DNA from 2 places in the Streptomyces sp. NPDC090077 genome. Region 1 is predicted to be linked to the other one. Evidence: riboswitches for the same ligand, from Rfam matches in the RefSeq annotation. Region 1 holds a riboswitch; the other holds the start of a gene.
What was found. A riboswitch is a leader RNA that binds a small molecule or an ion and turns the genes downstream of it on or off. The one in region 1 is predicted to bind glycine.

Region 1 (11,343 bases):
CCTCCACCACGGAGTTCTGCACCGCGGAGAGGATCAGCACGGGGAACTTCCACCACACGTCGGGCAGGGCCTCCGGCACCACCGTCAGGTTGAAGCCGGTGGCCCGGGCCGCCAGGTAGAAGGCCAGCCCGGCGCTCCCGATGCCGGCGGCCACCAGGGCTCCCCGGGCCAGGTCGAAGCCGGGCCGGGTGCGGTCGAAGCCCAGGGCCCGCAGCCCCGGTGCGCCCTCGCGGGTGAGCAGGTGCGCGACGAGCAGGACGGGGACCAGCGCGCTGGCGATCCCGAACAGCTGCCAGGCCAGGTCCAGCCAGGGCCGTCCGGGCGCGTAGGAGCCGTTGAGGGTGGCGGCCTGGTCCTTGAGGCCGCCCGGCTTGGTGAGCGAGCCGATGAAGCTGATCAGCGCGGAGACCCCGCTCGCGCCCAGCGACAGCGCGAGCACGAGCAGGGTCTCGTCGCGCAGGACCCGGCGCCCGTCCTCGCGCAGTTCCACGACCACCGGTTCCGGCTCGACCCGCACGCCTGACTCCCGTCCCGTTCCGACCACCACCCCATACTGCCCCCTCGGCGGCGGGAGCGGTCCGGCGGGACGGGATCGGGGTGACGGGCCCGGGGTGACGGGCGCGGCCGTGCGGGGCGGCCCTCAGCGGCGGACCGCCCGCCTGGAGTCCACCTCCTGCTCCTCCAGGCCCACGGGCCAGGTGTGCACGGGGTCGCCCTTGTGCATCAGCTCGCTGTAGCGCCGGGTGGTCGCCGCGAGGGCGGCGTCGCGTTCCAGACCGCCCGCGAGCGCGCGGTGGTACGTGTCCACCTGCCAGGTCGCCCCGTTCACCCGGCGCCGGCACCGCTCCTCGATGATCCCCAGGTAGTGGTCCCGGTCGGCGGGTTCGATGCCCCAGGCGTCCAGCCCGGCCGCGGCCATCGGCAGCAGCTCGTCCAGCACCAGCCGCACCGCGGGCACGCTCACCAGTCCCCCGGCCCGGCCCTTGCGCGGCCACCGGATCCGCGCGTCGATCCCGTACCGGCAGGCCGCGTCGAAGTTGGCCTCCGCCTCCGCGAAGGACATCCGCGTCCACACGGGGCGCGGCTCGTCCGCGAGGGTCCGTACGAGTCCGTAGTAGAAGGCGGCGTTGGCGACGACGTCGGCCACGGTGGGCCCGGCGGGCAGGACCCGGTTCTCCACCCTGAGGTGCGGCACCCCGTCGGCGACCCCGTAGACGGGCCGGTTCCACCGGTAGACCGTGCCGTTGTGCAGCACGAGCTCCTGGAGGCTCGGCACCCCTCCCTCGGCGAGCACCCGCAGCGGCTCCTCCTCGTCGCATATCGGCAGCAGGGAGGGGAAGAAGCGGACGTTCTCGGCGAAGAGCTCGTACACCGAGTCCACCCAGCGCTCGCCGAACCAGGTCCGCGGCCGCACCCCCTGGGCCTGGAGTTCGGGCGGACGGGTGTCCGTGGCCTGCGTGAACAGCGGCGGACGCGACTCGCGCCACAGCTCGCGCCCGAACAGGAAGGGCGAGTTGGCCCCCACCGCTATCTGTACGGCGGTCACCGCCTGCGCCGCGTTCCACACGTCGGAGAACCGGGCGGGGGTGACCTGGAGGTGCAGCTGCACGGAGGTGCAGGCGGCTTCCGGCACGATCGAGCCGGTGCTCCAGGTCAGCCGCTCCACCCCCTCGATGTCGAGCCGGAAGTCCTCCCCGCGCATCATCAGGATCTGCTCGTTGAGCAGGGAGTAGCGGTCCACCGCCGACAGGTTGGCCAGGGCCAGGTCCGCGCGGGAGATCGTGGGCAGGATCCCTATCATCACGACGCCCGCGTCGATCTCCGCGGCCTGCCGGTGGGCGTAGTGCAGTCCCGCGCTCAGTTCTTCCGAGAGCTGGTCGAATACCCTCCCGTCGAGCCGGTGCGGGAGTACGTTCACCTCCAGGTTGAACATTCCGAGTTCGGTCTGGAAATCAGGGCTCGCAATCCGCTCCAGCACCTGCGCATTCACCATGCGCGGCATTCCGTCGGCACCCGCGAGATTCAGCTCGATCTCCAGTCCCATCATGTTCTTGGGGCGATCGAACCTCTTCTCCGCCAGAAGGCGCTCCAGCCCCTCCAGACACTCGTGGAGCTTCCTCCGGTACCGATGCCGATCGGACAGGTCGAATCCGCCTGCCACGACCTTCTCCCCCATCGAAGCGTCCCTCCTCGAGCGGGCCAGGCCCGGTCCACCCGGGCGCGCGTAACCTCGATGATGCCCAGACGCCGCGATCCGTAACGCCGCTCCGGGGCCCTTGGCGGGGAGCGCGCGCCGGTATGGCCCGATGGGCGCTCCGGCACATTCACCTGGCAACCCGCGGAACGCAATTTTCCGCTGGACTTTGCCGATTCCTCATTGCCGAAGGTTTCCAGCCGAGCACCCTTGGGGTAACCTCCCAGGTCAGCGCGGCATGTCCGCGCACAGGCGGCATGAATACCATGACAGCGGGACCGGAAGGCGCCTTGCCGGCAATAGGCGGGACGGCTAGCCGAAACACTGCGTGAACACATGTCGTATAAACTCCGCAAACGAGGCAGAGAGTTGGCGCGCGGCCATTGCCCCAAAGCCCACCTCTGACCCCAGAATGCGACAGCGCCGTCCGCACCTTCCCCCGCACCACAGGTCTCCCAAGTGAGAGGCGACCCACCATGCCGCTGCATGTTCCCCCGGCTCCCGCGCCCGCCCTGCGCAGCGTTCTCGCGGCACTCGGTTCTCCCACCGCCGTCCACGAGGCACACACCCCCGCCCTGCGCGCGTGCCAGGGCCCGCTGACCGCCGAACTCCCGCTTCCCGTCCACGTGCTCGACCGCCTGAGCGTGTCCGGACACGCGGCCGGCGGCCGCCCGCCCCGCACCCGGCTCACCGGCTGGCGGTTCCTGATCCGCAACGGCGACCGCTTCGTGGCAGCGGCCGACACCCGGCTGACCCCGGACGGCTGGGCCTTCTCCCACTTCTTCGAGGGCCCCTACGTCGCCGCGACCGAACGCGCCCTGCGCCAGGCGGAGTCGCTCGGCAAGGGCTACCAGCCGAGGCTGCTGTCCGTACCTGAGCTGTACATGCTGACCCTGTGGCTGCACGGGGCGGTCGGCGCCGACGCCGCCGCGGGCCTCCCCGCCGCATCGGACCTGCTGGTGCCCCTGGCCCCGGCCCCGCCCGGGATCGCGCCTTTCCGGCCGCACCCCGTCGCGGAGCTGCTGCCCGTGCTGACCCACCGGCTGACCCCGGCCGCCCCACCGGTCCCGCCCAGCCTCGCCGCCCCGGCGGCTTGACCCGAGTGGCCCATTCGGCCTAGTCCGCTCGGGTCAATGCGAACCACCCGAAATGACGGGGGAGTTGGCCTGAACCGCCCGCACGGGTGATGCGTCCTCATTCCCAGAGGACAGCTGCCGGGAAATACCTGCGAAGCAGCCGTCCTGGGGGAACACTGAGGACATCCTCCCCGCAGGTGCGGGGACGACCCAGGGGGACGGCCATGAATCACGCATCGAGCCGTAGCGAACAGACCACACCGCAGCGAAAGAACCCATCCATGTGCCAGCACCAGCCCGCCTGCCCGTCATCAGAATCCGCCGACCGGGAGGCCGCGCGCCCGGTGGCCAACCACCCGGAACAGGGCTGGAGCCTGCTGTGCAACGGCGTCCTGCTCTTCGAGGACACCGGTGAGCTGCTGCCGGACGGACAGATCATCGCCCCGCACCGCCCGCTCGCGGCGGCGTAACGGGCACCCGGAGACACCGCACGGACGCGGAAGGGGCCGGTCCAGGAGCTCCACGCTCCCGGACCGGCCCCTTCACCGTGTCCTCACCGTGCCGGCGGGCCCGTCACCGACGGGCCCGCCGACGCGGCTCAGTTGTCGTACTCGTCCAGCGGCGGGCAGGAGCAGACCAGGTTCCGGTCGCCGAAGGCACCGTCGATGCGGCGCACCGGCGGCCAGTACTTCTCCGCGGCGGTGACCCCGGCCGGGAAGACGGCCTCGTCGCGGCCGTACGGGTGGTTCCACTCGCCGCCGAGCGCCGCGGCGGTGTGCGGGGCGTTGGCCAGCGGGTTGTCGTCCACCGGCCACTCGCCGGCGGCGACCCGCTCGATCTCGGCGCGGATGGCGATCATCGCGTCGCAGAAGCGGTCGATCTCGACGAGGTCCTCGGACTCGGTCGGCTCGATCATCAGCGTGCCGGCCACCGGGAAGGACATGGTCGGCGCGTGGAAGCCGTAGTCGATCAGGCGCTTGGCGATGTCGTCGACGCTCACGCCCGTGGCCTTCGACAGCGGGCGCAGGTCGATGATGCACTCGTGCGCGACCAGGTTGCCCGGACCGGTGTAGAGGACCGGGTAGTGGGGCTCCAGGCGCTTGGCGATGTAGTTGGCACCGAGCACCGCGACCTGGGTGGCGCGCTTGAGGCCCTCGCCGCCCATCAGGCGGACGTACGACCAGGAGATCGGCAGGATGCCCGCCGAGCCCCACGGCGCGGCGGAGATCGGGCCGACGCCCGTCTCGGGGCCGGCGGTCGGCTGGAGCGGGTGGTTCGGCAGGTACGGGGCCAGGTGCGCCCGGACACCGACCGGGCCGACGCCCGGGCCGCCGCCGCCGTGCGGGATGCAGAAGGTCTTGTGCAGGTTCAGGTGCGAGACGTCGCCGCCGAAGTGGCCCGGCTTGGCCAGACCCACCAGGGCGTTCAGGTTGGCGCCGTCCACGTACACCTGGCCGCCGGCCTCGTGCACCTGGGCGCAGATGTCGGCGACGTGCTCCTCGAACACGCCGTGCGTCGACGGGTAGGTGATCATGAGGACGGCGAGCTCGTTGCGGTACTGCTCGATCTTGGCGCGCAGGTCGTCCGCGTCCACCTCGCCGTCGTCGGCGGTCTTGACGACGACGACCTTCATGCCGGCCATCACGGCGCTCGCGGCGTTGGTGCCGTGCGCGGAGGACGGGATGAGACAGATGGTGCGCTGCTCGTCGCCGTTCGCGCGGTGGTAGGCGCGGACGGCCAGCAGACCGGCGAGCTCGCCCTGGGAGCCGGCGTTCGGCTGGATGGAGACCTTGTCGTAGCCGGTGACCTCGGAGAGACGTTCCTCCAGCTCGTTGATGAGCGTGAGGTAGCCCCCGGCCTGCTCGACCGGCGCGAACGGGTGCAGCTGGCCGAACTCGGGCCAGGTCACCGGCTCCATCTCGGTGGTCGCGTTCAGCTTCATGGTGCAGGAGCCCAGCGGGATCATGCCGCGGTCCAGCGCGTAGTCCTTGTCCGAGAGCTTGCGCAGGTAGCGCAGCATCGCGGTCTCGGAGCGGTGCTGGTGGAAGACCGGGTGGGTCAGGTACGCGTCCGAGCGCAGCAGGCCCTCGGGCAGCGCGTCGGCGGTGACCCCGTCCAGGGCCTCGACGTCGGCGGTGACGCCGAAGGCCGCCCAGACCGCTTCGAGGTCGGCACGCGTGGTGGTCTCGTCACAGGACGCCGAGACGTGGTCGGCGTCGGCCTGGTACAGGTTGACCCCGCCCCGGCGGGCGGCGGCGACGACCTCGGCGGCCTTGCCGGGCACGTGGGCGGTGACGGTGTCGAAGAAGGAGCCGTGCACGAGCTCGACCCCGCCGGCCGTCAGGCCCGCGGCGAGCAGGGCGGCGTAGCGGTGGGTGCGGCCGGCGATCGTCTTCAGGCCGTCCGGGCCGTGGTAGACGGCGTACATGCCGGCCATGACGGCGAGCAGCACCTGCGCGGTGCAGATGTTGCTGGTGGCCTTCTCGCGGCGGATGTGCTGCTCGCGGGTCTGCAGGGCCAGGCGGTAGGCCTTGTTGCCGTCCGCGTCCACGGAGACGCCGACGAGGCGGCCGGGCAGCGAGCGGGCGTGCTTGGCCTGGACGGCCATGTAGCCGGCGTGCGGGCCGCCGAAGCCCATCGGGACGCCGAAGCGCTGGGTGGTGCCGACGGCGATGTCCGCGCCCAGCTCGCCCGGGGAGGTCAGCAGGGTCAGGGCGAGCAGGTCGGCGGAGACGGTGACGACCGCGCCGAGCTCGTGCGCCTGGTCGATGACCGGCTTGATCGCGCGGACCGCGCCGGAGGCGCCGGGGTACTGCAGGAGCACGCCGTAGACGCCGCGCTCGGCGATCTCGGCGGGGATGCCCTCGGACAGGTCGGCGACGACGACCTCGATGCCGATCGGCTCGGCGCGGGTCTCGATCACGGCGATGGTCTGCGGCAGCGCGTCGGCGTCGACGAGGAAGACGTTGCCCTTGACCTTGCCCACGCGGCGGGCCAGGGTCATCGCCTCGGCGGCGGCGGTGCCCTCGTCCAGCAGCGAGGCGCCGGAGGTCGGCAGGCCGGTCAGCTCGGCGACGACCGTCTGGAAGTTCAGCAGCGCCTCCAGGCGGCCCTGCGAGATCTCCGGCTGGTACGGGGTGTACGCCGTGTACCAGGCCGGGTTCTCCATGACGTTGCGGAGGATCACCGGCGGGGTGAAGGTCCCGTAGTAGCCGAGACCGATCATCGAGGAGAGCACCTGGTTGCGGTCGGCGAGCGAGCGCAGCTCGGCGAGCACCTCGGCTTCGGTGCGCGCCTCGGGCAGGTTCAGCGCGTCAGCGGTCTTGATCACATCCGGTACCGCGGCGGCGGTCAGCTCGTCGAGGGAGCCGTAGCCCACCTGGGCGAGCATCTTGGCCTGCGCTTCGGCGTCCGGGCCGATGTGACGCTGTTCGAAGGGGATGCCCCGCTCGAGCTGGGAGAGCGGAATGCGGTTGGCGGTCATAACGGAGGCCTCCTGGTCGTATGACCTGCGAGGGGCACCACGGCGCGGGCACCCGGACGGCCTCCCCCTCTGTCATCTCAACCTGAGAGCTTCACCGGAGCCGCGGGGTTCGCCCGAGAGCTCCGGCTTTCACCGTCGGTGAGGGGTAGGACCGGTACTGCGGGCCCGGTACTGCCCCTGCTTTCCAGAGTGGCCTCTTCACGTGCGGTACGTATGCCTGAGAGATTCCGGGGAGGATTTGCTCCTTCGGCGCCTCCGTCGAACTCACTCGGAGGACTCTCCCGCACAGGGTCAACAGCCGTCACCCAGCCTACCAGCGAGGTTCTCGACCCTCCCTCGAGTGGCCCCCTCTTGAAATATGCACTTCTGTAGTCATTACGGATGAGCTGTGCACCACCGCGACCGTACGGAGGGACCGTGCAGACCGACATCGATCCCCGCAGCCTGATCGGCCGCAAGGCGTTCGACCGCAACGGCACCAAGATCGGCACCGTGGACGAGGTCTACCTCGACGACGCCACCGGCGTCCCGGAGTGGGCCGCAGTCCGGACGGGCCTCTTCGGCCGTGACGCCTTCGTCCCCCTGGAGCCCAGCGAAGTGGTGGACGACGCCCTGCGCGTGCCCTTCGAACGCTCCCTGATCAAGGGCGCCCCCGACTTCGGGGTCGGCCGCCACCTCTCCCCCGAGCAGGAGCTCCAGCTCTACCACCACTACGGCCTGGACGTGGCCCTGCCCTCGGACTTCCGCCCCCACCCGCAGGACACCCCCTAGGAGGGGTCTTCCCTCCCCACCAGCGGCAGCGGGTCGGAGGGCTCCAGCTCCGGGTCGTCCAGCAGGAAGGTGCGGACCCGGCCCGGGGGCGATCCGGGCTGCTCGAACCGTACGGTCACCCGGCCGAGCCCGCTGCCCTGCACCCACCCCGGTCCGTACACCGCGTGGTGCACGTCGGTGCCCGCCGACCAGTGCCGCGCGGGAGCCGTCCCGGCGCCCTCCGGGGCGGGCGCGGGCGGCTGCCCGGGCGCGCCTTCCCCGGCGGGCCCGGCGGGGCCCTCCTCGAGCCCCTGCGCCCCGGGCCCGGCCCCCTCCGCCCCGGCGGTGGCCAGCGCCTGGGCGAAGAGGTCCTCCTGGGTGTAGTCCGCGAGCCCCGTCACGCCCACCCCCAGCAGCCGCACCCCGCCCGTGGTGTCCACGCCCTCCAGCAGCCGCGCGGCCGCCTCCCGCACCACCGCCGGGTCGTCCGTGGGGCCCCGCAGCGTCTCGGAGCGGGTCAGCGTCGAGAAGTCGTACCGGCGCACCTTCAGGACGATGGTCCGTCCCGAGTGCCCCGAGGCGCGCAGCCGGCCCGTGCAGCGGTCGGCGAGCCGCTGCACCTCATACCGGATCCGCACCCGGTCGTGCAGGTCCACGTCGAAGGTGTCCTCCACCGAGACGGACTTCGCGTCCCGCTCGGCGACCACCGGCCGGTCGTCCAGCCCCAGCGCCATCCGGTGGAGCCCCACGCCGTGCGCCCGGCCCACCATCCGCACCAGTTCGTCCTCGCCGGCCTCGGCCAGCTCCCCCACGGTGGTGATCCCGGCCCGGCGCAGGTGCTCCCCGGTGGCCGGCCCCACCCCGGGCAGGGTGCGCACCGGCATGGGCGCGAGGAGCGCGCGCTCGGTGCCCGGTGCGATCAGCAGCAGCCCGTCGGGCTTGGCCTCCTCGGAGGCGATCTTGGCCAGCATCTTGGAGCCGGCCAGGCCCACCGAGCCGCTGAGTCCCGTGAGGGCGGTGATGTCGGCCCGCAGCCGCTCCCCCGCGGCGCGGGCGCCCGCGGAGTCGAAGGCCGCCCCGCCCGCCTCCAGGTCCACGAAGGCCTCGTCCAGGCTGAGCGGCTCCACCAGCGGCGACAGGTCCCGCAGCAGGCCCATGACCAGCTCGCTGACCTCGCGGTAGAGGCTGAAGCGCGGAATCAGGTAGGCGCCGTTCGGGCAGAGCCGGCGGGCCTGCGCGGTCGGCATCGCCGAGTGCACCCCGAACCGGCGGGCCTCGTACGAGGCGGTGGCCACGACCCCGCGCGGCCCGAGCCCGCCGACGATCACGGCCTTCCCGCGCAGGCTGGGCTTCGACGCCTGCTCCACGGAGGCGTAGAAGGCGTCCATGTCCAGGTGCAGGATGGTCGGCGCGGCTCTCACGCCCCCGATGCTGCCCTACGCCACTGACAACACGGTGGTCACCGGCCCGCGGGGCGCCGCAAGGGCGTCAGACGGCCCGGTTCCGGCGGGCCGCCAGCTCATCGGCCGGGTTGTGGCCGACCAGGGTCTCCCCGGTGTCCACGCGCTCCCCGTGCAGCTGCGACAGCGCGTTCTCGACGTCGCGCCAGACGACGCCCACCGCGATGCCGAAGACGCCCTGGCCGCCCTGGAGCAGGCTGACCACCTGGTCCGGGGAGGTGCACTCGTAGACGGTCGCACCGTCGCTCATCAGCGTCATGCGGTCCAGGTCGGAGAAGCCCCGGTCCCGCAGGTGCTGCACGGCGGTGCGGATGTTCTGCAACGCCACCCCGGTGTCCAGGAAGCGCTTGACGATCTTCAGGACGACCACGTCGCGGAAGCTGTACAGCCGCTGGGTGCCCGAACCGTACGCGGGCCGCACGCTCGGCTCCACGAGTCCGGTGCGCGCCCAGTAGTCGAGCTGCCGGTAGGTGATCCCCGCGGCGGCGCACGCCGTCGGTCCGCGGTAGCCGACCTGCTCGGGCGCGGGGCCTTCGCTCACCGGTCCGACCGGCGCGGCCGCCGGCTGACGGTGCGCGGAACCCACCGCGCCGCCGTGCACCGGGTACGGCCCGCCGTCGCTCCGCGCGGGGGTGCCCCCGGTCGTACCGTCGCCCGTGATCCTCACGCCGACCCTCCGTCCTTGACCTGCCACCTTGAAGGTAGGCAGTGACCAGGGGTGCGTCAACGATCGCCACACTCGGCACGCCGAGTGATAATCACCCTGAGAGTGGTTTCCCGTACCCCGCTGCGGGGAAAGGCTACTCGAATGGGCTGACGTTCCCGGTGGACGGCACGGCCGCCCGCCCGGCTACTGGGGGCCCGTGCCGAAGTCCTCGGGAGAGATCTGGTCGAGGAACTCGCGGAACTTCTCCACCTCGTCCTCCTGCTCGTCGGGAATCGCGATTCCGGCGTCGTCCAGCACACCGTCACTGCCGTAGATCGGCGTTCCCGTGCGCAGGGCGAGCGCTATGGCGTCCGACGGCCGCGCGCTCACCTCGACCCCGCTGGCGAAGACCAGCTCCGCGTAGAAGACGCCCTCCCGCAGATCCGTGATCCGGACCTCGGTGAGCTCCTCGCCGACCGCCTCCAACACGTCCTTGAACAGGTCGTGCGTCAGCGGCCGGGCAGGGGCCATGCCCTGCTGCGCGAAGGCAATGGCGGTCGCCTCCCCAGGACCGATCCAGATGGGGAGGTACCGGTCGCCTCCCACTTCACGCAGGAGCACGATCGGTTGGTTGGAGGGCATTTCCACCCGGACACCCACAACGTCGAGCTCGTTCACACAGCAACCCTAGGACCTGCCCGGCAGGTTTGGGTAGTCGGGGCCCCACTGGGAACCGTCCGGTCAGTGCGGACGGAGCCCGAGAGCGGTCTGCACCAAGGCCTCGTGGAGCTTTACGGAGAGCCCCGCGAGCTCCCTCGACGTGGCCTCGGCGTGCGCCCTGGTCTGCGGGTTGCGGTGCCTGCGCAGCGGGGCGACGAGCTGCTCCACCAGACCGGCCTCCCGGTCCGCCGCCGCCTTCATCCCCCGCAGGTGGCGGGGTTCGAGGCCGAAGCGGCCGAGATCGGCGATCAGCCGGGCCACGACGACCGTCCCGGCGTCGAACCCGCCGTCCGGCGCCTCGGAGACGAGCCCGTAGGACTCCCACTCGACCAGCTGGGCCTCGTCCACCTCGGCGGCCGCGATCAGCTCGGCCCGCCCCACCCGGGCCACCGGCGGCGGCTCACCGCCCGTGTCCGCGAACCCGCCGCCGGACGGGCCGCCGTCCACGGACTCACCGTGCGCGGCGGGCCCGGGGATGCGGATCTGCTCACCGCGGTCGAGCGCGTCGAGCTGCTCGCGGATGACCTTCAGCGGGAGGTAGTGGTCGCGCTGCAGGCGCAGGATGCGCGCGAGCCGTTCCACGTCGTCCGTGCTGAACTTGCGGTATCCGGAAGGCGTGCGCCGGGGCTCGACCAAGCCCTCCGCCTCCAGGAAGCGGATCTTCGAGATGGTGACTTCGGGGAACTCGTCCCGCAGCGTGGTCAGCACCGTTCCGATGCTGACCAGCTGCCCGGCCGAGCCGGCGGTGCCGTTCTTCGGGGCACCGCCCGTCGGGGTACGCAGCATGGAACCCTTCCCTGGGGTCCCCCGGAGGGTGTCCGGGGGTGGGGTTCCCCCCGGACGGTGTCCGAGGGGGTCAGACGCCCCGCAGGCTCGCGTAGAAGACCAGCCGGTACTTGCCGATCTGCACCTCGTCGCCGTTGTGCAGGGCGACGGACTCGATCGGCTCGCGGTTCACGTACGTGCCGTTGAGGCTGCCCACGTCGGCGACGGTGAAGCCGCCCTCCGGGCTC
Region 2 (11,343 bases), on a different contig from region 1:
AGCAGGCTGCGCACGTAGAGGCGCTGCATGTTCCAGACGAAGCCGTAGTAGGCGCGCGCCGGGTCGAGGTAGTCGACGTCCTGCGGGGACCAGAGCTTGAGCTCGCCGCCCTTGGCGTCCGAGGGGTTGATCACGGCGGTGGCGGCACCGCTGTAGCCCTTGCCGCTGTCGCCGTCGGCCTTGTCGTCCTTCTTGGCCGCGTTGTCACCGCACGCGGCGGTCATCGAGAGGGCGGCGATCACGGCGGTGATCGCGAGAGCCTGCTTTCTGCGGGTCACGGTTGTCCAACCTCCATAGGTGGTGAATCGAAGAAGCGGTTCAGCTGCCCTTGGGGTCGAGTGCGTCACGCAGCCCGTCCCCGAAGAGGTTGAACGCCAGGACGGTGATGAAGATCGTCATACCGGGAACCACCATGTACATGGGGTCGTCCTGGTAGATGGGGACGGCGTCGGAGAGCATCTTTCCCCAGGAAGCGGTGGGCGGCTTGACGCCGGCGCCCAGGAAGCTGAGGGCCGCTTCGGTCAGGATGTTGGTCGGGATGATCAGCGTCGCGTAGACGAGGATCGGCGCGACCAGGTTCGGCAGCAGTTCCTTCAGGAGGATGTAGCCGCGGCCGGCTCCGAGGCTGCGCGCGGCCTCGACGTACTCGCGCTCCCGCAGGGAGATCGTCTGTCCCCGGACGATGCGGCCGATGTACGGCCAGCCGAAGAAGCCGATGACCAGGATGAGCACGCCCATCCGGACGCCCGAACCCTCGAAGCCCCAGACGGAGTTGGGGACCACGGAGACCAGGGCGATGGTGAACAGCAGCTGCGGGAAGGCCAGCAGCAGGTCCATCAGGCGGCTGATGACCCCGTCCACCCAGCCGCCGAGGAACCCGGCGAGGGCGCCCAGGAGGCTGCCGAGGACGACCGAGACGAAGGCCGCCAGGAAGGCGACGACCAGCGAGATGCGGGCGCCGTAGACGATCCGGCTGAACACGTCGCGCCCGTTGGTCGGTTCGACGCCCAGCAGGAAGTCGGAGCTGATGCCGCCGAAGGAGCCGAGCGGTGTGCCCAGGTCCGGATCGATCATGTCCTCGTGGAACTCGTTGGGGTCGTGGCCCAGCAGGTTCACGATCAGCGGCGCGAAGACCGCCACCAGGATCAGGAGGATCACGATCACGCCGCCGGTCAGCGCGACCTTGTCGCGCTTGAGCCGCATCCAGGCGATGCGGCCGGGCGAGCGGCCTTCGATGGCCTTGGCAGGGACTTCGGCTACGGACACGGGTGCGGGTGATTCCGCGTCCGTGTCGTGCAGTGGTGCCGTCATCGTGGTGGGGACCCCTCTCGGCCGACGGGTGGTCGGCCCATGCCCGCCGCTGTGGCGGCGTTGGTGCGGAGTGGCGCTCCCGTGCTCGGGGCACGTGAACGCGTACGAGGTGCGAGGTGCTGGCAGTGCTGGCAGTGCGGCCGTGCTGTGGGTGGAGCAGGGTGCGGTGCGTGCGGTGCGGTGCAGCTGAAGTGCGGGAAGTGCGGAAGCGCCACGTCGGGACGAGCGGCGGAGTCCACGTGCCGAACCGGGTCCTGGAGGACTGACCGGCTCTTGGGTGGGGAGTCTTCATTGGGCGCTCGACCAGCCGCCAGACCCGCAGATGAATGGATGCGCAACCGTGATCTGAGGCCGGGGTTCCCGTTATCCGGACTCCGTTCACGGCTCAGCGGAGCAAGACCGTCCGTTCGGTACGCAAACGGACATCACGCCCAACTGTAGGGAGGAGCACGCCAATTGGGCGCCCACCTACGGCGAAATCCGGACAAGACGAAGGCCGCCGGGAACCGTGGTTCCCGGCGGCCTGGTGTCCGTCGGACGGGGTCGTCCCAGAGTGCGGGCGCACCCCGGAAATCCCTGTAGGGAGCTCGGGGAAAGCGTCTCCCCACCCCCCTGAGGAGGTCAGTAGGCGGCGGCCTGCCCCTCGCGGTCGTAGAAGGGACGGGTCTGCGAACGCAGCCACATCGCCACCGGATCGTGCTCGTCCGCGAGCGCGACCGTGCACACCGGGACCCCCTCGGGCACGACGCCGACCGACTGGCGCATCATCTCCCGCACGGACTCCAGCGCGGGCGCCGAGGCGTCGTACAGGTCGAGTCCCACCGCGAGGTACGCGGACCCGAGCGAGGGCTGCACCCAGGCGCGGCGCAGCGACCGCACGGCCGGCGTGCGGTGCGCGTGCTGGGTCAGCAGCCCGTAGAACTGCGGGAGCTCCAGGGCCGGCTCGGACAGCCGCAGCGGGCCCGCCGGCATCCGGTCCAGGCCGGTGGCGACCCGGCGCAGGTCGGCCCAGGGGATGCCGAGGCCGCCGCCCTGGGCGTGCGGGTTGACCCACAGGCCCCAGCGGTCCGGGTAGAGGGCGCGGGCGATGTCCCGGCCCGTGACCACCTCGTAGCCGCGGTTCCAGCCGCTCGCGGCCAGTTCCTGCGGCGAGGTCACGCAGGGGGCGTAGCCCAGCCCCTCGACCTCCATGCCGCCGTACTGGGCGTCCGGTGAGCCCGGCTGCCCCTGCCACAGGAGCATCCACAGCCTGCCCTCGGCGAGGGCGTGCAGGAATGACTCATAGCTCTCATAGCGCCCGGGAGTCACCTGGCGCAGCATGTGCTCGACCTGCCCGGCCGCGGCCGTGCCTGACGCACTCACCCGGTACCCCTCTTCGTCTTCGTCCGCCCGTCGTCCACACGTCCCGACCAGCTTAAGCGGCGCTACGGGAGGTAGAAGGGGCGTACGCGCTCACGAATCCACTCCGTGACCGGGTCCTCGGCGGCGTCCAGCAGGATCAACTGCACCGGCCAGGGCGCCGGTACGCGGCCCAGGGCGCGGCCGAGCGCCTCCAGCGGGGCGCTGCGGGATTCGGGATCCCATCCCACCAGGCGGACTCCGATGTAGAGCTGGGGCTCGCCGCCCTCGACGCTGGCCAGGCAGCGGTGGGCGGAGGCGACGGCTCCGGTGGCCCGGAACTCCTCGGCGGCGACGGCGAGGAAGTCGACCGGGTCGTCCTGCCAGTCGGGCTCGAAGAGCCGGACGCGGCCGCCGGTGGCCGGGCCGTCGAGCTCGCTGCGCCCGGCCCGGCACAGCTCCGCTACGGCGGCCGGCGGCAGCGGGACCCCGACGGCCCCCTCGGGGTTCACGGCGATGCCGAGCTGCGGGGGCAGGCCACGGGCGAACTCGACGGCGGGGGCCACCGCGAAGTCCATGGCGGGGCCGGCCGCGAAGCGGAACTGGGCCTCGGAGCTGTAGACGGGGACGTACGCCGCGCCGTCGATCAGCATCGTGGGGAGGTCGAGGGAGGTGCTGTCGGGGCCGCCGCCGGCCGGCAGCGGGATCCAGACCTGGCTGCGGCCGAGCGCCTCGATGATCCGCGGGCCGGCGTCCGCCCGGCCGAGCGCCGCCCCGAGCACCTGCTCCAACTCGTTCGCCGGCCAGCCGTTGCCTTGCGCCTGCATCTGCCCGTGCCTCCGTGTGGGTCCGCCTTGTGTGGCCCCGAGGCTATCGGGGCCGGGGCCGGTGGGTCGGGTGCGGGGGGCTGCGCCGCTGCGCGGGGCGAGGTCCCCTGCCCTCCCCCGGACCCCGTTGCGCTCGAACGCCGCGCGGGCCGGAATCCGGGGGCGGAGTCAGCTCCCGAACGTGATCCGGGTGACGGCGGCAGCCGAAGGGCGGTCCAGGAGGGTGACCGAGGCGCAGCCGCGGGGGGCGCGGCCGGCCTCCGCGCCGCGCAGCAGCCGGGACACCGCCCCCCGGTGCCGGGCGAAGGCGTACGCCGACACCCGCCGGCCCCGGACCGCCTGCCCGGACAGGGCCTCCTCGGGGGTGGTGTCCAGCAGCAGCAGGTGCAGCGCCCGCCCGCGCCGCCGGGCGACGGCGGCCAGCAGGCCCCGGACCCACGGCTGGGTGCCGCAGTCGTGGACCACCACAGAGGCGCCGGAGCGCAGCTCGCGCCAGAGCCCCCCGTAGTGGGCGGCGCGCACCAGCGGCCGGTACACCGCGTACGGCAGGCGGGACGGCATGCGGCGCTCCCAGCGCTCCCGGGTGTCCTGCGAGTCGATGCCGGCTTCGGCGGCCCGCTTGATCAGGGTGCTCTTGCCGCCGCCGGGCAGCCCGGAGACCACCACGATGTCCCCGGCGGCGTAGCCCAGCCGGTGCGGCCGCGCGGGCTGTCCGCGCAGGTCGCGGACCGGTCCGCCGCCCGCCGCGGGCCGGGCGGTGCTCCGCGCCGCCGGGACCGCCCCGACGGCGCCTGTCGTCGTAGCCACTCCGAGTCTCCGCACAGTGATCGTCTCCCCCGAATCGGGCCGCGAGGGCCCCATGCCCACTGAATGTAAAGAGACGGTAATCCGACGGCCCCGGTTGCGGCCGGGCATTCCACAGCGCGGACGGCCGGCCCCGTCCGGACCGCAGGTTCTTCCGGGCCCCTCTGCCCTCTCCCGGCCGTCCCGTGCAATGATGTGCGCCATCTGGACACCAAACTGCATACCGGCCGCTTGAATCCGCGCGGGAGAGTCCCGGCAGGCCGTGAGGCCGTGCCCGGGCGCCGAAGGAGCAAGTACCTCCCTTGAATCTCTCAGGCCCCGTACCGCGTGGATGAGGCAGATCTGAAAAGCGAGCCCCGCCGCGTCCGTCCCCGACGGACGTCCGGCGCGTGCTCCACCCAAGGTGCAAGTCGGCGTTCCCCCTCCGGGAACTCTCGGCGAACCTCTCAGGTTCCGATGACAGATGGGGAGGAACCTCCTCGTCATGTCATGCCCTGGGACCCGGGAGCCACACCCATGAGCACTGCCCCCCGCCTGACCGCGCTCGACGCGCTGCACCGCTCGCTCGGTGCGACCATGACCGACTTCGCGGGCTGGGACATGCCGCTGCGCTACGCCAGTGAGCGCGACGAGCACAACGCCGTGCGCACCAAGGCCGGCCTGTTCGACCTGTCCCACATGGGCGAGATCACGCTGACCGGCCCGGAGGCCGTGAAGGCGCTGGACTACGCCCTCGTCGGGAACATCTCCACCGTCGGCGTCGGCCGCGCCCGCTACACGCACATCTGTCAGGAGGACGGCGGGATCCTGGACGACCTGATCGTCTACCGCCTCGGCGAGACCGAGTACATGGTCGTCGCCAACGCCTCCAACGCCCAGGTCGTGCTGGACGCGCTCACCGCGCGCGCCTCCGGCTTCGACACCGAGGTCCGCGACGACCGTGACGCGTACGCGCTGATCGCCGTCCAGGGCCCGGAGTCCCCCGGCATCCTGAAGTCGCTCACGGACGCCGACCTGGACGGTCTGAAGTACTACGCGGGCCTGCCGGGCACCGTCGCGGGCGTGCCCGCGCTGATCGCCCGTACCGGCTACACCGGCGAGGACGGCTTCGAGCTGTTCGTCTCCCCCGAGCACGCCGTGCAGCTGTGGCAGGCGCTGACCGAGGCGGGCGCGGGCGCCGGTCTGGTGCCGGCCGGCCTGTCCTGCCGCGACACGCTGCGCCTGGAGGCGGGCATGCCGCTGTACGGGCACGAGCTGACCACCGCCCTCACTCCCTTCGACGCCGGGCTGGGCCGGGTCGTGAAGTTCGAGAAGGAGGGCGACTTCGTCGGCCGCGCCGCCCTGGAGGCCGCCGCCGAGGTCGCGGCCACCAAGCCGCCGCGCAAGCTGGTCGGCCTGATCGCCGAGGGCCGCCGCGTCCCGCGCGCCGGCTTCCCGGTCGTCGCCGGCGGCGAGGTCATCGGCGAGGTCACCTCGGGCGCCCCGTCCCCGACGCTGGGCAAGCCGATCGCGATGGCGTACGTCGACGCGGAGCACGCCGCGCCCGGCACCTCCGGCGTCGGCGTGGACATTCGCGGTACGCATGAGCCGTACGAGGTCGTGGCCCTGCCCTTCTACAAGCGGCAGAAGTAACCCTCGTACCGGGCTCCCCCGTCTCAGTACGCAAGACCACCATTCGTATCCACCTCCCCGCATCCAGGAGAATCAGGTCATGAGCAACCCCCAGCAGCTGCGTTACACCAAGGAGCACGAGTGGCTGTCGGACGCCGTGGACGGCGTCGCGACGGTCGGCATCACGGAGTTCGCGGCCACCGCGCTCGGTGACGTCGTCTACGCCCAGCTCCCCGAGGTCGGCGAGACCGTCACCGAGGGCGAGACCTGTGGCGAGCTGGAGTCGACCAAGTCGGTCAGCGACCTGTACTCCCCCGTCTCCGGTGAGATCACCGAGTTCAACCAGGACGTCGTGGACGACCCGTCGCTGGTGAACTCCGCCCCGTTCGAGGGTGGCTGGCTGTTCAAGGTGCGCCTGTCGGAGGAGCCGAAGGACGCGCTCTCCGCCGACGAGTACGCCGCGCTCACCCACTCCGACAACTGACACCCCAGGGGCCCTGAATGTCCGTTCTGAACACCCCCCTCCACGAGCTCGACCCCGACGTCGCCGCCGCCGTCGACGCGGAGCTCGTACGCCAGCAGTCGACCCTGGAAATGATCGCGTCGGAGAACTTCGCTCCGGTCGCCGTCATGGAGGCCCAGGGCTCGGTCCTGACCAACAAGTACGCCGAGGGCTACCCGGGCCGCCGCTACTACGGCGGCTGCGAGCACGTCGACGTGGTCGAGCAGATCGCGATCGACCGCATCAAGGCGCTGTTCGGTGCCGAGGCCGCGAACGTCCAGCCGCACTCCGGTGCGCAGGCGAACGCCGCCGCGATGTTCGCGCTGCTGAAGCCGGGCGACACGATCATGGGCCTGAACCTGGCCCACGGCGGTCACCTGACCCACGGCATGAAGATCAACTTCTCCGGCAAGCTCTACAACGTGGTCCCGTACCACGTCGGCGAGGACGGCCAGGTCGACATGGCCGAGGTCGAGCGCCTCGCCAAGGAGTCCAAGCCGCAGCTGATCGTCGCCGGCTGGTCCGCCTACCCGCGCCAGCTGGACTTCGCCGCGTTCCGCCGGATCGCGGACGAGGTCGGCGCGTACCTGATGGTCGACATGGCCCACTTCGCGGGCCTGGTCGCCGCGGGCCTGCACCCGAACCCGGTGCCGCACGCCCACGTCGTCACCACCACCACGCACAAGACCCTCGGCGGTCCGCGCGGCGGTGTGATCCTGTCGACGCAGGAGCTGGCCAAGAAGATCAACTCCGCGGTCTTCCCCGGCCAGCAGGGCGGCCCGCTGGAGCACGTGATCGCGGCCAAGGCCGTCTCCTTCAAGGTCGCGGCCTCGCCGGAGTTCAAGGAGCGCCAGGAGCGCACCCTGGAGGGCGCGAAGATCCTCGCCGCCCGCCTGGTCCAGGACGACGTCAAGGCCGTGGGCGTGGACGTGCTCACCGGCGGCACGGACGTGCACCTGGTCCTGGTCGACCTGCGCAACTCCGAGCTGGACGGCCAGCAGGCCGAGGACCGCCTCCACGAGGTCGGGATCACGGTCAACCGCAACGCCATCCCGAACGACCCGCGGCCCCCGATGGTCACCTCGGGTCTGCGGATCGGCACGCCGGCCCTCGCGACCCGCGGCTTCGACGCCGAGGCGTTCACCGAGGTCGCCGAGATCATCGCGCAGGCGCTGAAGCCGAGCTACGACGCCGCCGACCTCAAGGCGCGCGTCTCGGCCCTGGCCGGGAAGTTCCCGCTGTACCCGTCGCTCTAGGCGCGGACCGGGGGCCCGGCCTTGTTTCCCACAAGGCCGGGCCCTTTTCATGACCGCCCGCACCCGTACGGGCACTCCCCGGCGCCCCGCACCCCCCTGACGGGGCCGCCCGGGCCCTCCGGCACCGGAACGCGACCCGGCTCACTCCTGGCGGCCCCGTCCGGGAGGCGAACCGTTCATCTCCACGCGTTACGCTCGTCTGCCGGACAAAATCCGCAGATCACCCCGTCTTGATCACCACACCCCTGCCCCCTCTCCACCCCACGAGCAGACAAGGGAGTCCGCCAGTGGCCATCTCCGTCTTCGACCTCTTCTCCATCGGCATCGGCCCGTCCTCCTCCCACACGGTCGGCCCGATGCGCGCGGCGCGCATGTTCGTGACGCGGCTGAAGAAGGACGGCCTCCTCGCCCAGACGGCCGCCGTGCGGGCGGAGCTCTTCGGTTCCCTCGGCGCGACCGGCCACGGCCACGGCACGCCCAAGGCGGTCCTGCTCGGCCTGGAGGGCCACTCCCCCCGCACGGTGAACGTCGAGACCGCCGACGACGAGGTGGAGCGGATCCGCAAGAGCGGCAAGCTGCGGCTGCTGGGTACGGACATAGGCGGTGCCCACGAGATCGACTTCCACGAGCCGAGCCAGCTGATCCTGCACCGCCGCCGCTCGCTGCCCTACCACGCCAACGGCATGACCCTCTTCGCGTACGACGCCTCCGGCGCCCCGCTGCTGGAGAAGACCTACTACTCGGTGGGCGGCGGCTTCGTCGTCGACGAGGACGCGGTCGGCGAGGACCGGATCAAGCTCGACGACACCGTGCTGAAGTACCCCTTCCGCTCGGGTGACGAGATGCTGCGCCTGGCGAACGAGACGGGCCTGTCGATCTCCTCCCTGATGCTGGAGAACGAGAAGGCCTGGCGCACCGAGGAGGAGATCCGCGAGGGCCTCCTGGAGATCTGGCGGGTCATGCAGTCCTGCGTCTCGCGCGGCATGTCCCGCGAGGGCATCCTCCCGGGCGGCCTGCGCGTCAAGCGCCGCGCCGCGTCCACGGCGCGCCAGCTGCGCACCGAGGGCGACCCGATGATGCACCGCAGCGAGTGGACGACGATCTACGCGATGGCCGTCAACGAGGAGAACGCCGCGGGCGGGCGCGTGGTGACCGCCCCCACGAACGGCGCCGCGGGCGTCCTGCCGGCCGTCCTGCACTACTACGTGAACTTCGTGCCCGGCGCGGACGAGGACGGCGTGGTCCGCTTCCTGCTCGCCGCGGGCGCGATCGGCATGCTCTTCAAGGAGAACGCCTCGATCTCCGGCGCCGAGGTCGGCTGCCAGGGCGAGGTGGGCTCCGCCTGCTCGATGGCGGCGGGCGCCCTCGCCGAGGTGCTGGGCGGCACCCCCGAGCAGGTCGAGAACGCCGCCGAGATCGGCATGGAGCACAACCTCGGCCTGACCTGCGACCCGGTCGGCGGCCTGGTCCAGATCCCCTGCATCGAGCGCAACGGCATGGCCGCCGTCAAGGCCGTCACCGCCGCGAAGATGGCGATGCGCGGGGACGGCAGCCACAAGGTCTCCCTCGACAAGGTCATCAAGACCATGAAGGAGACCGGCGCCGACATGAAGATCAAGTACAAGGAGACGGCCCGCGGCGGCCTCGCGGTCAACGTCATCGAGTGCTGATCCCCGGGATCCGGGAAAAACGAAAATGACCTCCAGTTCGGGGTTTGGACCGAGTTGATCACGCTTGCGAGGGAAGAAGCAGGTCCGGGCTGGTTTCTCGATGATCACGTGCGCCACTCTGGTCACGCGACGTCGCGTCACCCCCGGGCGGTCGGCCAACCGCCTTACCCCCTTGCTGTTTTGCGTACTGGAGGCTTCACCATGGCAGGCATCCGCAGCATCCGCGTGATGGCGGCGCTCGCATCGCTCCCCCTCGCCGCCGCCCTCTTCACGGGCACGGCCCAGGCGGACAACGGGGCCGGCGCCGCCGGCACCGCCTCGAACGCCGCCCTCGCCGGGATCCTCGGCAGCGGAGTGGGCGGCAGCAACCTCGGCAACTCCTCCACCGCGCAGCAGGTCGCGTCGGGCTTCGGGGCGTCGAACCAGAACAACGGCGCCCAGGCCAACGGCTCCGGCTTCACCGCGATCGGCCAGTCCAACAACCACGACTCGCTGATCTACAACCCGCTGCCGTAGCGGCCGGCCGCGCGGCCGGTCCGCCGCGCGCCACCGGGCCCGCCCTCCCCCCGGAGGGCGGGCCCTTCGCGTTCCCGTGGCCGAAAAGAGGCCCTGCGGCCCGGCTGCTCGGGACCTTCGGCCCCGGAGCGCGCCGCCGGGCCGGGGATACCGTGCCGGAAGGGCTGCGGGAAGACCCTGCGCGCGACGAGAGGCAGCCGCCGATGGCCACCATCACCGAACAGAGACTCCTGCCGCTCCGGCTGGAAGCCGCCCCCCTGTCCGTCCCCCTCACCGGCCGGTTCGTCTACCGCACGGACCGCCCGTACGAGGTGGCCGTCGACTTCCGCGGCGCCGGGACGCACCTGGCCCGCTGGGTCTTCTCCCGGGAGCTGCTGCTCGACGGGCAGAGCAGCGCCACCGGCGAGGGCGACATCCAGGTGTGGCCGCGCTGGAGCGGCTCGGAGCCGCGCGTCCTGCTCGGCTTCAGCAACGGCGAGCAGAGCTGCGTGGTCTCCGCCCGCGCCAAGGACGTGCGCGAGCTGTGCCGGCGGATGACGGAGCTGGTGCCGGTCGGGCAGGAGCGGCGCCACTACGACCTGGACGCACAGCTGAGCGCGCTGCTGGCTTTCTGAGGCGGCGCGCGCAACCGTACGCCCCCCGGCGGTGTCCTATGAGATGACAGGCAGTCCCCGTCTCACGGAACCGGGGAGACATCATGCGTCACCCGCACCGCCGCCGGCTCGTGGCCATCGCCACGGGTGCCCTGCTCACCGCCGGGCTCGCGCTCTCCGCGTCACCGGCTTCCGCCGCCACCACGACCACCCGCACCCAGACGCCCCTCGTCGTCAACGCCCGCTGGGGCGGGCACTGCACGTACGACCGGCTCGTGATCGACCTCCAGGGCTACGTGCCCCCGGTCACCGTCACGCCCGTGTCCGAGCTCGTCTACGACGGATCGGGCCAGCCGGTACCGCTGGCCGGGAAGTACTTCCTGGAGATCCGCCTGCACCCGGCCGCCGGTCACAACGACGCCGGGCAGAACGTCTACCAGGGCCCCAGGCTCCAGAAGATCTACCTCAGCAAGCTCAAGGGCATGGCCATGACCGGCGACTACGAGGGGTACGTGACCTTCGGCGCCGCCTTCGACACCAAGCCGACCTGGAAGACCTCCGTCCTGCACGCGCCCGAGCGGCTCGTGCTGGACTTCCCGCACCCCAACACCTGCTGACCCGCGTACCGCCCGGAGCCCGCCGGCCCGCTGCTAGCGGTGTTCCGGGTTGGGGAAGTCGAAGCGGCAGCCGGCGTCCCACAGGGAGCGCTGGTTGCCGTGGGCCGGCATGCCGCCGGAGCGCTTGAGGAGCGCTGCCAGGTGCATCAGGTTCCAGGACATGAAGGTGGTGTTCCGGTTGGTGAAGTCGTTCTCCGGACCGCCCGAGCCCGGGTCCAGGTAGGAGGGGCCGGGGCCGGCCTCCCCGATCCAGCCGGCGTCGGCCTGGGGCGGGATGGCGTAGCCGAGGTGCTGGAGG

Region 2: linked by a shared signal. The riboswitch ahead of gcvT (glycine cleavage system aminomethyltransferase GcvT) and the one ahead of gcvP (aminomethyl-transferring glycine dehydrogenase) in region 1 are both predicted to bind glycine.

Annotation. Positions count from the first base shown of each region.
Region 1 is NZ_JBIVEG010000034.1:6,496-17,838, reverse strand. It holds gene ACIPW5_RS34440 (CPBP family intramembrane glutamic endopeptidase) at 1-517, opposite strand, end outside; gene ACIPW5_RS34435 (glutamate-cysteine ligase family protein) at 641-2,176, opposite strand; gene ACIPW5_RS34430 (hypothetical protein) at 2,671-3,291, shown strand; gene ACIPW5_RS34425 (DUF5999 family protein) at 3,552-3,740, shown strand; gene gcvP (aminomethyl-transferring glycine dehydrogenase) at 3,869-6,754, opposite strand; glycine riboswitch at 6,950-7,048, opposite strand; gene ACIPW5_RS34415 (PRC-barrel domain-containing protein) at 7,136-7,525, shown strand; gene ACIPW5_RS34410 (DNA polymerase IV) at 7,522-8,925, opposite strand; gene ACIPW5_RS34405 (MerR family transcriptional regulator) at 8,993-9,631, opposite strand; gene ACIPW5_RS34400 (bifunctional nuclease family protein) at 9,815-10,288, opposite strand; gene ACIPW5_RS34395 (MerR family transcriptional regulator) at 10,352-11,116, opposite strand; gene ACIPW5_RS34390 (FHA domain-containing protein) at 11,187-11,343, opposite strand, start outside.
Region 2 is NZ_JBIVEG010000022.1:102,109-113,451, reverse strand. It holds gene ACIPW5_RS29365 (ABC transporter substrate-binding protein) at 1-224, opposite strand, end outside; gene ACIPW5_RS29360 (ABC transporter permease) at 319-1,311, opposite strand; gene ACIPW5_RS29355 (enhanced serine sensitivity protein SseB C-terminal domain-containing protein) at 1,933-2,673, opposite strand; gene ACIPW5_RS29350 (enhanced serine sensitivity protein SseB) at 2,736-3,476, opposite strand; gene ACIPW5_RS29345 (AAA family ATPase) at 3,645-4,304, opposite strand; glycine riboswitch at 4,513-4,616, shown strand; gene gcvT (glycine cleavage system aminomethyltransferase GcvT) at 4,797-5,912, shown strand; gene gcvH (glycine cleavage system protein GcvH) at 5,992-6,375, shown strand; gene glyA (serine hydroxymethyltransferase) at 6,393-7,649, shown strand; gene ACIPW5_RS29325 (L-serine ammonia-lyase) at 7,937-9,319, shown strand; gene ACIPW5_RS29320 (hypothetical protein) at 9,521-9,835, shown strand; gene ACIPW5_RS29315 (SsgA family sporulation/cell division regulator) at 10,039-10,449, shown strand; gene ACIPW5_RS29310 (hypothetical protein) at 10,533-11,045, shown strand; gene ACIPW5_RS29305 (flavodoxin family protein) at 11,079-11,343, opposite strand, start outside.